DNA from 4 places in the Mesorhizobium sp. CNPSo 4671 genome. Region 2 is predicted to be linked to each of the others. Evidence: riboswitches for the same ligand, from Rfam matches in the RefSeq annotation. Region 2 holds a riboswitch; each other region holds the start of a gene.

Region 1 (2,912 bases), on a different contig from region 2:
CGACGCCGAAGATCTCGCGGATCAGTTTTTGGGTCAGCGCTTCGCGCGGCGCGGCCAGCGCATGCAGCCGCGCTTCGTGCATCACCGCGACCCTGGTGGCGAAGGGCGCCACCAGGGCCAGATCGTGCAGCACCGCGATCACGGTCATGCCGAAGCCGGCCACGAGCTCGAGCAATTCCGCGCGGGCACGCGGATCGAGATGGTTGGTCGGCTCGTCCAGGAACAGCACTTTCGGTTGCTGCGCGATGGCGCGCGCCAACTGGGCGCGCTGGCGTTCGCCGCCCGACAGCGAGCCGATGCTGCGGGCAAGCAGCGGCAACAGGCCGGTCCGGCGCAGCGCGTCGACGACGATATCGCGTTCCTCGCTCCTGCGTCTCAGGCCCGCATGCGGGACGCGGCCAAGCTCGACATAGTCGATCACCGCCAGGCGCGGATCGGGCTGGTCGGTCTGGCCGACGACAGCGATGTGCAGGGCCCGCTCGGCGGTCGAGATCCTGTCCAGGCGGCGCCCACCGAGCTTCACCTCGCCCGCATTTGGCCTGAGCATGCCAGAGAGCATGCGCAGCAGCGTGGTCTTGCCGGCACCATTGGGGCCGATGATGGCGAGACGATCGCCAGAGGCCACCGACAGGCTGACCGCATGGACCAGATCGCGGCCATTCGCCATCGCGCAGAGGTCGCGGGCTTCGAGAAGCGGCATTGTCATCGGCTGTCGCCCGCAATCTTGACCGGTCCGGGAATGCGGGCCAGAGTCTTGCCGGCCAGTCGCGGCGGACGTTGTCCGGAATTGCACCAGCCGTCGGCGAGCGACGCGTAAAGCCTGGCAAATCGCACGAGATCGCCGGCGTCGGCCTCAGCGTCGATGGAGCCGAAAAGATAGGAAGCCTTGCCTGGTGCCTGGAAGGCCACCGTCAGCGGTCGCGCGCAGCCCGCCATGCATTCGACGCCTTCGATCGTGAAGCAATCCGCCAAGGCCGACTCATGGTAGGCCGCGAGCCGGGAGCGCAAATCGGCGCACAGGCTCTCGCCCGACCTGATGCCGGTCGGGATGTCACGGCAAAGCGTGCACACGATGATGCGATGATCGATGGCGCCGTCCAACTTTCCGTCACTTTCCAAAACTGGCAACGGAAGGATGTTGGCGAGCCGGCCGACAAGACCGACGTCCACGTTTCCTCCCGGCACACCCCGTCCGGTCAACTCAGTGATGGCAGGTCTCCTGGCTCGCGGGTCGTTGCGCAATCCTGCCTTCCCAGCCTTGCCGGCCAGTGGCGTGTCGGATCTTGCTCACCGCTTACAGTTGCGGGGGCAGCCACGGCCTCGACCTTTGAGGGTCTCACCGTGTTCCCTTTTCACCCCTTGCCTTTCGGCGCGGGGACCATCAGCCGAGCATCGTAGATTTGCCCCCGGCGCATCGCAACGATTCTTTTCGACCAAGCCTGTCACCATCGCGGCACCAGCAGCCTTGGCCTCATCAGAGAAGACACATGTGATATTTCCATTCGTAATGTCATAACATAACGTTAGAATGATATCCTCTGCCGCTGTCAATCCCCTTGTCGTGAGAGCCATGTCGGCTTGTCGGCAAGGTTGCGACCGCGCAAGGCGGAGTTCAGTCAAACCAGCCCGGCTGGAGGCAACCGAAAATATCCGAAATTGACCATCGAAGCGCTTGCGCAAGCGCTTCGATTAGATTAATTCAATCTCCGTGACGAATTTGGCGACGGAAGAACCACGCCACCAACTTCGCCTTCGGAGGGTCAGCAACAGTCACTGTCGACACGCGTCGCGCTCGCGCTTCGCGGCGGCTTGCTGCTGCCTGTCATTGTCAGATCGAACCGGGAGGAAAACGATGAACATCAAACAGAATGCACTGTCCCGCCGCACTTTCATGAAGGCTTCCGCTGCACTCGGCGCGACCGCAGTGGCGGCGGCGTCAGGGGTCAAGGTGGCGCGGGCCGCGCCCGCCGAAATCAGGTATTTCTACCGGGCGCCATGGCCGTCCTCGGAGGTCTACGCCAATTGGCTGATCGACGAATGGAACAAGAAGAATGGCGACCGGGTCCATGTCACCGGAGCCAGCGTCGACGGCGAGACCTACAAGACCAAGCAGACGATCGAGCTGTCATCGAGCAATCCGCCTGATCTTTTCTATTCCTGGGAAGGCGGCCGCGGCAAGGAGATCGTCGACAACGGTTTCTCCGCCGATCTGACGCCCTATTACGAGAAGTATGGCTGGGACAAGAAGCTGAACCCGGCCGGCGTGGCGCTGTCGGTCTACAATGGCAAGAAGCATTTCGTGCCGACGGAGATGAGCGCGTCGGTGGTCTGGTACCGCAAGGACATCTACGAACAGCTCGGCCTCAAGGTTCCGACCACATGGGATGAGCTGATGGCCAATGCACAGAAGGGCAAGGAAGCCGGCCTTGCCGCCTTCATGCTGGCCAACCAGAAGAAGTGGCCCTCACAATTCATGTGGTCCGCGATCCTGGTCAACAAGCACGGGCTGGACGTCTATGACGGGCTGATCAACGGCACGATACCGTGGACCGACCCGCGCGCCGTCGACGTGACCGCCATGATGCAGAAGCTGGCCCAGGACGGCATGTTCGAGCCGTCGTTCAACTCGATCGATCTCGGGCCTGCCATGGTGCCGTGGACTCAGGGCAAGGGCCTGCATTGGTATCAGGGCTCGTTCAATCTCGGCCGCTTCCGCGGCGACCAGCCGCAATGCTGCGTCGTGCCGATGGACTTCTTCCCGATGCCGGCTTTCCCGGACAAGAAGCCGATCATGTCGGTCTTCGCCGAGGACACCATCATGATCCATGCGAACAGCCCCAACAAGGATGCGGCGGCGGAGTTCCTCGACTGGATGGTCTCCGACGCAGCTATGAGCAAGAAGCTCGAGCTCG
Region 2 (2,912 bases):
GTTGGCGCCAATCCACTTTGATTACAGCACCGGACCTTAATGCGGAAGCGTGACAGATTAACCGCTGAACCGTTTTAAGGGGCCTATGCTGCAACGCGGCGAGGGTTAGCGCAGCACTTCCAGCGAAGCAAGTCAAACCTTGTTCAAAAGCCCGACCTGGACGGCATATCCGGAGAAACTGGTCCGATCCGCTCTTGTTTGATTTCCTTCGCTTTTTACTCCACTTTTCTCTCCTGACAGGGTTGCCGCCAAAACCCTGCTAGCATGGGCCGGAATCACCCATCGGACTCTCGACCTGGACGCCCTTAGAGTGACAGCTGCATGAACGAAAAGATCTCGCTTGCCATGGCACGGCGCATCGCGCTCGCCGCTCAAGGATTTCTCGATCCGCGCCCAAATGGCACACCTGACCGCCGCCACCTCGCCCGCGTGCTCTCCCGCACCGGCCTGCTGCAGATCGATTCCGTCAGCGCGGTGGTGCGCGCTCACTATATGCCGCTCTATTCGCGCCTTGGCCCCTACCCGCTCGCCTTACTCGACAATGCCGCGGTGACCCGCAAGCGCACGGTGTTCGAATACTGGGCGCACGAGGCCTCCTTCCTGCCGGTCGAGACCTACCCGCTGATGCGCTGGCGCATGCAGCGCGCCGAGCAAGGCGACGAGATGTATCTGGGCCTGGCCAAATGGGGCCGCGAACACGCCGCCTATATAGAAGAGATCTACCGCGCGGTCGCCGAGCGCGGCCCGATCGCCGCCTCCGCGCTCGAAGGCCAGAAGGGTTCGGGCGGCTGGTGGGGCTGGAGCCATGCCAAACATGCCTTCGAATGGCTGTTCTGGGCCGGGCGCATCACCACGGCGCACCGCCGCGGCTTCGAGCGCTTCTATGATTTGCCCGAGCGCGTCCTGCCGCAGGCGATCCTCGATCTGCCGGTGCCTGCCCCGGAGGACGCGCATCGCGAATTGCTAAGCATCTCCGCCCGCGCCCATGGCATCGCGACATCAGGCGATTTGCGCGACTACTTTCGACTGTCGCCGGCCGACATGAAGGGCCGGTTGGAGGAACTGGTCGAGTTGGGCGAGCTCGTGCCGGTGCGCGTCGAAGGCTGGGACAAGCCGGCCTACCTTCATAAGGACGCCCGCTTGCCCCGAAAAATCGAGGCGCGCGCCTTGCTCGCACCGTTCGACCCGGTTGTCTTCGAGCGCTCGCGCTCGGAGCGGCTGTTCGATTTCCACTACCGCATCGAGATCTACACGCCGGCCGAAAAGCGCCAATACGGCTACTACGTCCTGCCCTTCCTGTTCGGCGACCGGATCGTCGCGCGCGTCGACCTCAAGGCAGACCGGCCAGCCAGCGTCCTGCGCATCCATGCCGCCTACCCTGAGCCCAACGCACCGCCTGAAACCGCTGCGCAGCTCTTTGAGGAACTGAAGCAGATGCAGGGCTGGCTCGGCCTTGAACGCATGGAGGTGACACCGGCCGGCGATCTGGGCCCGGCGTTGGCCGACATCGCCGTGTCGTAAGCCCGCGTTGACACCGCTGCCTGCAAAAGCCTAAATCCGGTCCAGACGGTCCTTTGCCCGCAACGGCAGGGGCTAAGAGGGAATGCGGTGCGGGATGAAAATCTCAAATCCGCGGCTGTCCCCGCAACTGTAAGCGAAGAGCCAAGGCCGAAAGCCACTGGGAGTTTCCCGGGAAGGCGGCACCCAAGGCGATGACCCGCGAGCCAGGAGACCTGCCGTCTGCGACAGAAGAATCCGATCGCCCGGCGGGTTTCCGGGCAAGGAGCCCGGCTTTTTGGACCAGAACAGCAGTTTTTCGGCTGGCACAGCGGATATCTCGTCCGCCGACAGCGAAGCCTTGGCCGGCATCACGGTCATCGTTTGCGCCTCCTGTCGCGACGAAACCGGCTCCGACGCCCATCCCCGCGCCGGCGAACTGTTGGCCGAGGACACGCGCCATGCAGCGTCTGACGACCATATCCGAGTGCGCACGGTCGAGTGCCTTGGCAACTGCAAGCGCCGGCTGAGCGCGGCGATCCTGCGCGACGGCTGCTGGAGCTATGTGTTCGGCGACCTGACTGCGGCCAGCGGCGCCGACCTCGTCACTGGCGCAAAGCTCTTCGCCACGTCAACGGACGGCCTCATCCCCTGGCGCGGCCGGCCCGATTCCCTCAAGCGCGGCCTCGTGGCCCGCATTCCACCCCTCGACATGCTGAAGGACTAACCATGACCGCTTCCGTCTCCCGCGTTCCCTGCACCGTCGTCACCGGCTTTCTCGGCGCCGGCAAGACGACGCTGGTCCGCCATCTCCTGGAAAACGCCGGCGGCAAGCGTATCGCGATCATCGTCAACGAGTTTGGCGACATCGGCATCGACGGCGAGATCCTCAAGGGTTGCGGCATCGACACCTGCCCCGAGGAAAACATCGTCGAACTGGCCAATGGCTGCATCTGCTGCACCGTCGCCGACGATTTCGTGCCGGCGCTCGACCAGATCCTGTCGCTCAACCCCAAGGTCGACCATATCCTGATCGAAACCTCGGGCCTCGCTCTGCCCAAACCGCTGGTTCAGGCCTTCCAGTGGCCGACGGTGAAGAGCCGCGTGACCGTCGACGGCGTCATCGCCGTGGTCGATGGCCCGGCACTGGCCGAAGGTCGTGTCGCCAACGATATGGACGCGCTGCAGGCGCAGAGGACTGCTGACGACAGCCTCGACCATGACGACCCGGTCGAAGAAGTATTCGAGGACCAGATCGCCTGCGCCGATTTGATCATCCTGTCGAAAAGCGACCTGATGGACGCCGCTGGTTCGGCCCGAGCCAACGCCATCATCAATGAACATTCCGCCCGCGCAGTAAAAATCGTGCCGACGTCGCATGGCAAGGTCGATCCCTCGGTGCTGCTCGGACTTGG
Region 3 (2,912 bases), on a different contig from region 2:
AACTGGTCAAGGGCGCCATCCGCGCCATCACCGGCCTGCTCGGCGGCATCGCCGCCTTCTTGCCCATTCCGGGGCTGAGCGGCCTCGTCTCGTTCATCAACACGGTGATTCGCCTGTCGCTCACCTATGTCGACGAGATCATCCTCGGCTACAACATCCGCATCAATTCGTCCTCGCCCTTCGAGACGGCGCGGCAAGGCGTCGTGCTCTACGCCCAGAACGGCAAGACCATGGTCAAGAACGCCGTCTGGCTGGCGGTCATCATGTGGGGCGTGTCCTTCATCATTTTCCTGCTGATGCTGGCCCCGGCCGCCGCCATTCTGTTCATCATGCCGGGACAACTGGCTGGTTGGGCGTTCGTGCTCGCCATCGTCTTCGCCTGGGCCTTCAAGGCGGCCTTCATCGAGCCATTTGCCATTGCTTGCCTGATGCAGGTCTATTTCAAGACCATCGCCGGCCAGGTGCCCGATCCGGCCTGGGATGCCCGGCTGGCCGAGGCGTCGTCGAAGTTCAGGGAGTTGAAGGACAAGGCGCTGGCCTCGTTCGGCGGCTCGCGCTGGGGCACGGCAGGCGCAACACGCTGATCGGCGGGCGCGCAGGCGACTGCGTTGAGGTGCGCCACAGCTGACTTGAGCGGTACCTCGCCTTGCCCGCAGAAAGTCTCGCTCATGATCAATTCGGGCAGCGGCAGCCGCCGGCCCCAGCCATGCGTTTCGAGGTCCGGTTTGGGCGCGAACTCGGAAACCCGGCCGACGCAGAGATAAGCGATCGGCGTCACGTGCTCGGGAATGGATAGCAGGCTCTTCAACGCTTGCGGCTCGATGATGCTGACCCAGCCGACGCCGACGCCTTCGGCGCGCGCCGCCAGCCAGAAATTCTGCACCGCGCAGACGGTGCTGTAGAGATCCATTTCCGGATTGTGCCAACGGCCCAGCGGCGAACCCTGCGAGCGCTGGCGGTCGCAGGTGATGCAGATGTTGAGGGCGCTTTCGCAGATGCCTTCGAGCTTGAGCTTGCGGTAGAGCGCCTGCCGTTCCTCTTCGATTTCAGGCAGTTCCAGTTCGCGCGCGGCCAGGAACAGTTCACGCACATCAGCCCGTCGCGCGGCGTCGCGGATGACGATGAAATTCCAGGGCTGCATGAAGCCGACCGATGGCGCGTGATGGGCGGCAAGCAGAAGCCGCGCCAGCACCTCGTCATCGAGCGCGTCGGGCAGGAAATGGCTGCGCACGTCGCGCCGCGTGAACATGGCACGGTAGACCGCGTCACGCGCCATCTGGTCAAATCCGTCGCCCATAGGAGCGGTCATGTGTTCCGGCATCGCTTGTCCCCTTGCGATTGCTATTGATGCCAGCCGCCTGACCATGCGGATGACGATGCCTGCCAGGCCGGTCTTCTGGCTTGGGATCAACCCGCGTCCGGTGCCTTCCCGTCATCGACAGTGGCATTTACCGGCGCGGTCCCCCTCACAGCGTTGGGCACGCCACGGAGTTCAACCGTGTTCCCGATTCTCCCGCTTGCGGCGGGCACCAGGCAGTGGCTGCGACCTTACGCCGAAGCCTCGGCGGCGCCAATCCCCGCGGCGACGCCAATGGACGCAGGCGTGATTTTCCCCAGTCATCAAGCGGCAACGCATGGTCATCGCGTTGCCGGGGCACTAGATAGGGAGCATGGCCACTCGTCTCTATACCCATCCGATCTTCCTCGAACACATCACGCCGCCCGGCCATCCCGAGCGGCCGGACCGTTTACGCGCCATAGAACGGGTGCTGGATGACGAGGCCTTCGCAGGGCTTGATCGCGTCAAGGCGCCGGAGGGTGATGAAGCGACCATCCTGTACGCCCATCCCGCCGATTTCGTCGCCCGCGTTCGTGCCGCCATTCCCGAGGAAGGCCTTGCCCGCATCGATGCCGACACCACCGCCAGCCCGAAGAGCTGGCAAGCGGTGATCACCGCGATCGGCGCCGCCAACGCCGCTGTCGACGACGTCTTCGCCGGCCGTGCCGACAATGTCTTCGTCGCCGCAAGGCCGCCCGGCCATCATGCCGAGAAGACCACCGCGATGGGCTTCTGTTTCTTCAACACGGCGGCGATTGCGGCGCGCTATGCGCAGAAGAAGCATGGCGCCGAGCGCGTTGCTGTCGTCGACTGGGACGTGCATCACGGCAACGGCACGCAGGATATTTTCTGGGACGATCCCTCGGTGCTCTATTGCTCGACGCACCAGATGCCGCTCTATCCCGGCACCGGCGCGAAGAACGAGACCGGCGCCGGCAACATCGTCAACGCGCCCTTGGCGCCACAGACCGGCGGCGAGGTGTTTCGCGATGCCTTCCTGTCGCGCGTGCTGCCGGCGCTCGACAATTTCGCGCCCGATCTGATCATCATTTCGGCCGGCTTCGACGCGCACCACCGCGACCCGCTGGCCGAGATCAACCTGACCGAAGACGATTTCGACTGGGCGACTGGCCAGCTGATGCAGCGCGCGGCCCGCCACAGCGGCAACAGGCTCGTCAGCCTGCTCGAGGGCGGCTACGATCTGCAGGGACTGGCATTTTCGGTCGCCGCCCATGTCGGGCGACTGATGAAAGGATGAGTGATGGCTGCTGAGACCAACGAAGACGTCAAGGCGATGAGCTTCGAACAGGCACTCGACGCGCTGGAGAAGATCGTCGATGATCTGGAGCGTGGCGACGTGCCGCTCGACCAGTCGATCCGCATCTATGAGCGTGGCGAGGCGCTGAAGGCGCATTGCGACCGGCTGCTGAAGGCGGCCGAGGACAAGGTCGAAAAGATCCGGCTGTCGCGCGACGGCAAGCTGGTCGGAACCGAGCCGCTCGACGCGGAATGAGGCGCAAGCCGTCAACCGAGTTTTGGACATCATCGTGATTGAGGATAGAGTTCGTCGCCG
Region 4 (2,912 bases), on a different contig from region 2:
CGGAACGCGCGGTGAGTGGATGTCATAGATCCCGGGACCGATTTCGTTCGGATATTTGGTGCTCGTAAAGGCGTCCAGCAGTTCCATTGCCGAGCGCGATGTCTCAATCGAAATTACATCCGCGTCCAGCTCAGCGATCGCGTCGATGATCGCGTTGAACTCCGAATAGCACATGTGAGTGTGGATCTGGGTCGCGTCCTCTACACCCGTCGAGGCCAGCCGGAAGCATTCGACCGCCCAGTCCAGATAGACTTGCCAATCGCGCTTTAGCAGCGGCAAGCCTTCGCGAAACGCCGCCTCGTCGATCTGGATTATCTTTGCGCCAGATCTTTCCAGGTCCGTCACTTCATCGCGAATGGCGAGCGCGATCTGGCGGCAGACCTCGGAGCGGGGAATGTCGTCGCGGACAAAAGACCAGTTAAGAATGGTCACAGGGCCTGTGAGCATTCCCTTGACTGGCTTTTGCGTAAGCGACTGGGAGAATTCCCACCAGCGCACCGTCATCGGATTGGGGCGCGATACGTCGCCGAAGATAATCGGGGGGCGCACGTAGCGCGAGCCATAGCTTTGCACCCAGCCATTCTGGGTAAAGGCGAAGCCGGACAGCTGCTCGCCGAAATGCTGTACCATGTCGTTTCGTTCGAACTCGCCGTGCACCAGCACGTCCAGCCCGATCTCCTCCTGCCAGCGAATGGCAGTCTTGGTCTCGTTCTGCAGGAAGCTGTCGTAGTCGAGATAGCTGAGTTCGCCCTTCCTGTGGGCGGAGCGGGCCTTGCGCACCCGAGTCGTCTGCGGGAATGATCCTATGGTGGTGGTTGGGAACGGGGGCAGGCTTAGCGTGCGGGCCTGGACCGTGGAACGCACGAGGAAAGGGTTCTTTCGTTGCTTCATGCTGTCGTCAATGCCGGCGATCCGACCTTCAACAAGCGGATCATGGACCTTTGCGGACGCTGCGCGAGCAGCGGCAGCCTCGGCGGAAGCTGTCAACTCGTCTGCCACTGAATCCCTGCCTTCGAACAGCGCCCTCGCCAGCACCACCAGTTCGTCGGTCTTCTGCGCGGCGAAGGCGAGCCACGACCTGATGGTGGCATCGAGTGCCGTCTCCATCCGAAGGTCCATGGGCACATGCAGCATCGAGCACGACGGCGCAATTTCGACGCGGTCCAAGGGCCAGCCGGCGACGATCGGCTTGATGCGGTCGAGAATGGCAGGCAGGTTCGCGCGCCAGACGTTGCGGCCATCGATCAAGCCAAGCGACAGCACCAGATCCTTAGGCGCGAGCCGACCAATCGTCTCCAACTGTTCGGGAGCGCGCGAAAGATCGAGATGCAGTCCGGCTGCGGGCAGCGAAATCGCCGTGTCGAGATTGTCACCCAGCGCACCGAAATAGGTAGCCAGCATGATCTTCAGTTCGGGCGCGGCATTTGACAGCTGCCCATAGGCAAATTCAAAGGCCGCTTGTTCGTTCGGGTTTAGATCCAGCACAAGCGCCGGCTCGTCGATCTGCACCCAATCGGCTCCCGAAAGTTTCAACCTCCGCAGGAGCTGCTCGTAGACGGGCAGAAGCCGCGGCAGCAGCGCGATGGGATTGAAACCCTCGGCAGGTGACTTCGCCAATTTGAGGAAGGTGACAGGTCCAAGGATGACTGGGCGTGTATGAATGCCGAGGGCTTTAGCCTCGAGGAAGTGATCAACCGGTTTCGTCGACGAGAGGGCAAACGTCTGATCATCGTCGAGTTCCGGCACGATGTAGTGATAGTTGGTGTCGAACCATTTGGTCATTTCCATCGCGGTCAGGGCAGGGCCAGCCGCACGCTCCTGATCAGAGTGCCCGCAGCTCCCCGTCTGGTCTTGGTCGCCGCGCGCCATGGCGAAGTAGATGTCGAGCGGGAGCTCGCCGCCACTCCAGGCGTATCGGGACGGCACCGCGCCGACCATTTCTGCAGTGTCGAGCACATGGTCGTAGAGCGAGAAGTCGTTCGACGGAATTTTCGACACACCGCGATCGCGCTGCTCTTCCCAGTTGGCGGCACGCAGCGCTTTCGCCGTTGTGAGAAGGTCGGTAGCGGAAGATTTTCCGGACCAGTAGCTTTCAAGCGCGAATTTCAGTTCTCGTCGGCGACCGAACCGCGGCACACCGAGCGTTGCCACAGGAATTTGCTGAGAGACAGTCATGCCATACCCCGATGGTTGGGGCGTGGGGACAAGAAGGCGCCTCGTAGGCCGGCACGAACGCCGGGCTGCTGCGGCCACCGAGACACCCCGCCCGTGGACAAAGTTCGTCGTGGCAGGTCTCCTGGCTCGCGGGGTCATAGCTTCTCCCCGTCTTCCCGAGGCTGTCGCCTCAGTGACATGAGTGGGGTTGGCTCACCGCTAACAGTTGCGGGGGCAGCGCCGGCCTCGCACCGGCTTCCCTCTTAGCTCCATGCGGCAGTGCCGTACGGAGAACCACGGCATGCAGACAATCACAGCAGGGAACTGTGTGTCAATACCGCATAAAGAAATGTTTATGTCATTATGTGACATTTTGGTGTTGCGCATAGGTTGCACCGAGAGCGAGTAACTGCGACCGCGCTGATCAACCGGCAATCAGGCCACGCATTGAACCGCCCGAAGCCCAGTAGACATCGAGAACTCCGGCCGGCTTGCTGTTCGAGCCCACCGCGGCCTGCCAAGTCGGCGGCGTCAATCCGATCGCCTACATGCCGGCGATCATCAATGGCCTCAGCGCCGAATCGAGGGCCCCACATCCCTGACTTCTTGAAATCCAAAGGCCAAGACACATGACGCGTCGGCAAGGTGCCTATGTCTCTTCTCAGGTCAGACGTTTTTGCCCGCATTTGGCAGATCCGGCTCTGACACGTTGCACTCATACACACGGGATCGGTTGCGGGTATTCTGCCCGCTCGAAG

The links. Region 2 has a riboswitch for cobalamin ahead of AC04SF_RS10430 (DUF1636 family protein). Riboswitches for the same ligand answer to the same signal wherever they lie in the genome.
Region 1: linked by a shared signal. The riboswitch ahead of AC04SF_RS30170 (DUF1636 family protein) and the one ahead of AC04SF_RS10430 (DUF1636 family protein) in region 2 are both predicted to bind cobalamin.
Region 3: linked by a shared signal. The riboswitch ahead of bluB (5,6-dimethylbenzimidazole synthase) and the one ahead of AC04SF_RS10430 (DUF1636 family protein) in region 2 are both predicted to bind cobalamin.
Region 4: linked by a shared signal. The riboswitch ahead of metE (5-methyltetrahydropteroyltriglutamate--homocysteine S-methyltransferase) and the one ahead of AC04SF_RS10430 (DUF1636 family protein) in region 2 are both predicted to bind cobalamin.

The regions. Positions count from the first base shown of each region.
Region 1 covers NZ_JBWLUW010000014.1:11,863-14,774, reverse strand. The annotation lists gene AC04SF_RS30175 (ABC transporter ATP-binding protein) at 1-706, opposite strand, end outside; gene AC04SF_RS30170 (DUF1636 family protein) at 703-1,101, opposite strand; cobalamin riboswitch at 1,193-1,399, opposite strand; gene AC04SF_RS30165 (ABC transporter substrate-binding protein) at 1,853-2,912, shown strand, end outside.
Region 2 covers NZ_JBWLUW010000003.1:466,574-469,485, reverse strand. The annotation lists gene AC04SF_RS10435 (winged helix-turn-helix domain-containing protein) at 322-1,521, shown strand; cobalamin riboswitch at 1,551-1,755, shown strand; gene AC04SF_RS10430 (DUF1636 family protein) at 1,796-2,224, shown strand; gene cobW (cobalamin biosynthesis protein CobW) at 2,227-2,912, shown strand, end outside.
Region 3 covers NZ_JBWLUW010000001.1:690,625-693,536, forward strand. The annotation lists gene AC04SF_RS03100 (hypothetical protein) at 1-584, shown strand, start outside; partial or broken gene bluB (5,6-dimethylbenzimidazole synthase) at 692-1,366, opposite strand; cobalamin riboswitch at 1,370-1,549, opposite strand; gene AC04SF_RS03110 (histone deacetylase family protein) at 1,671-2,597, shown strand; gene AC04SF_RS03115 (exodeoxyribonuclease VII small subunit) at 2,601-2,852, shown strand.
Region 4 covers NZ_JBWLUW010000027.1:7,865-10,776, forward strand. The annotation lists gene metE (5-methyltetrahydropteroyltriglutamate--homocysteine S-methyltransferase) at 1-2,151, opposite strand, end outside; cobalamin riboswitch at 2,270-2,468, opposite strand.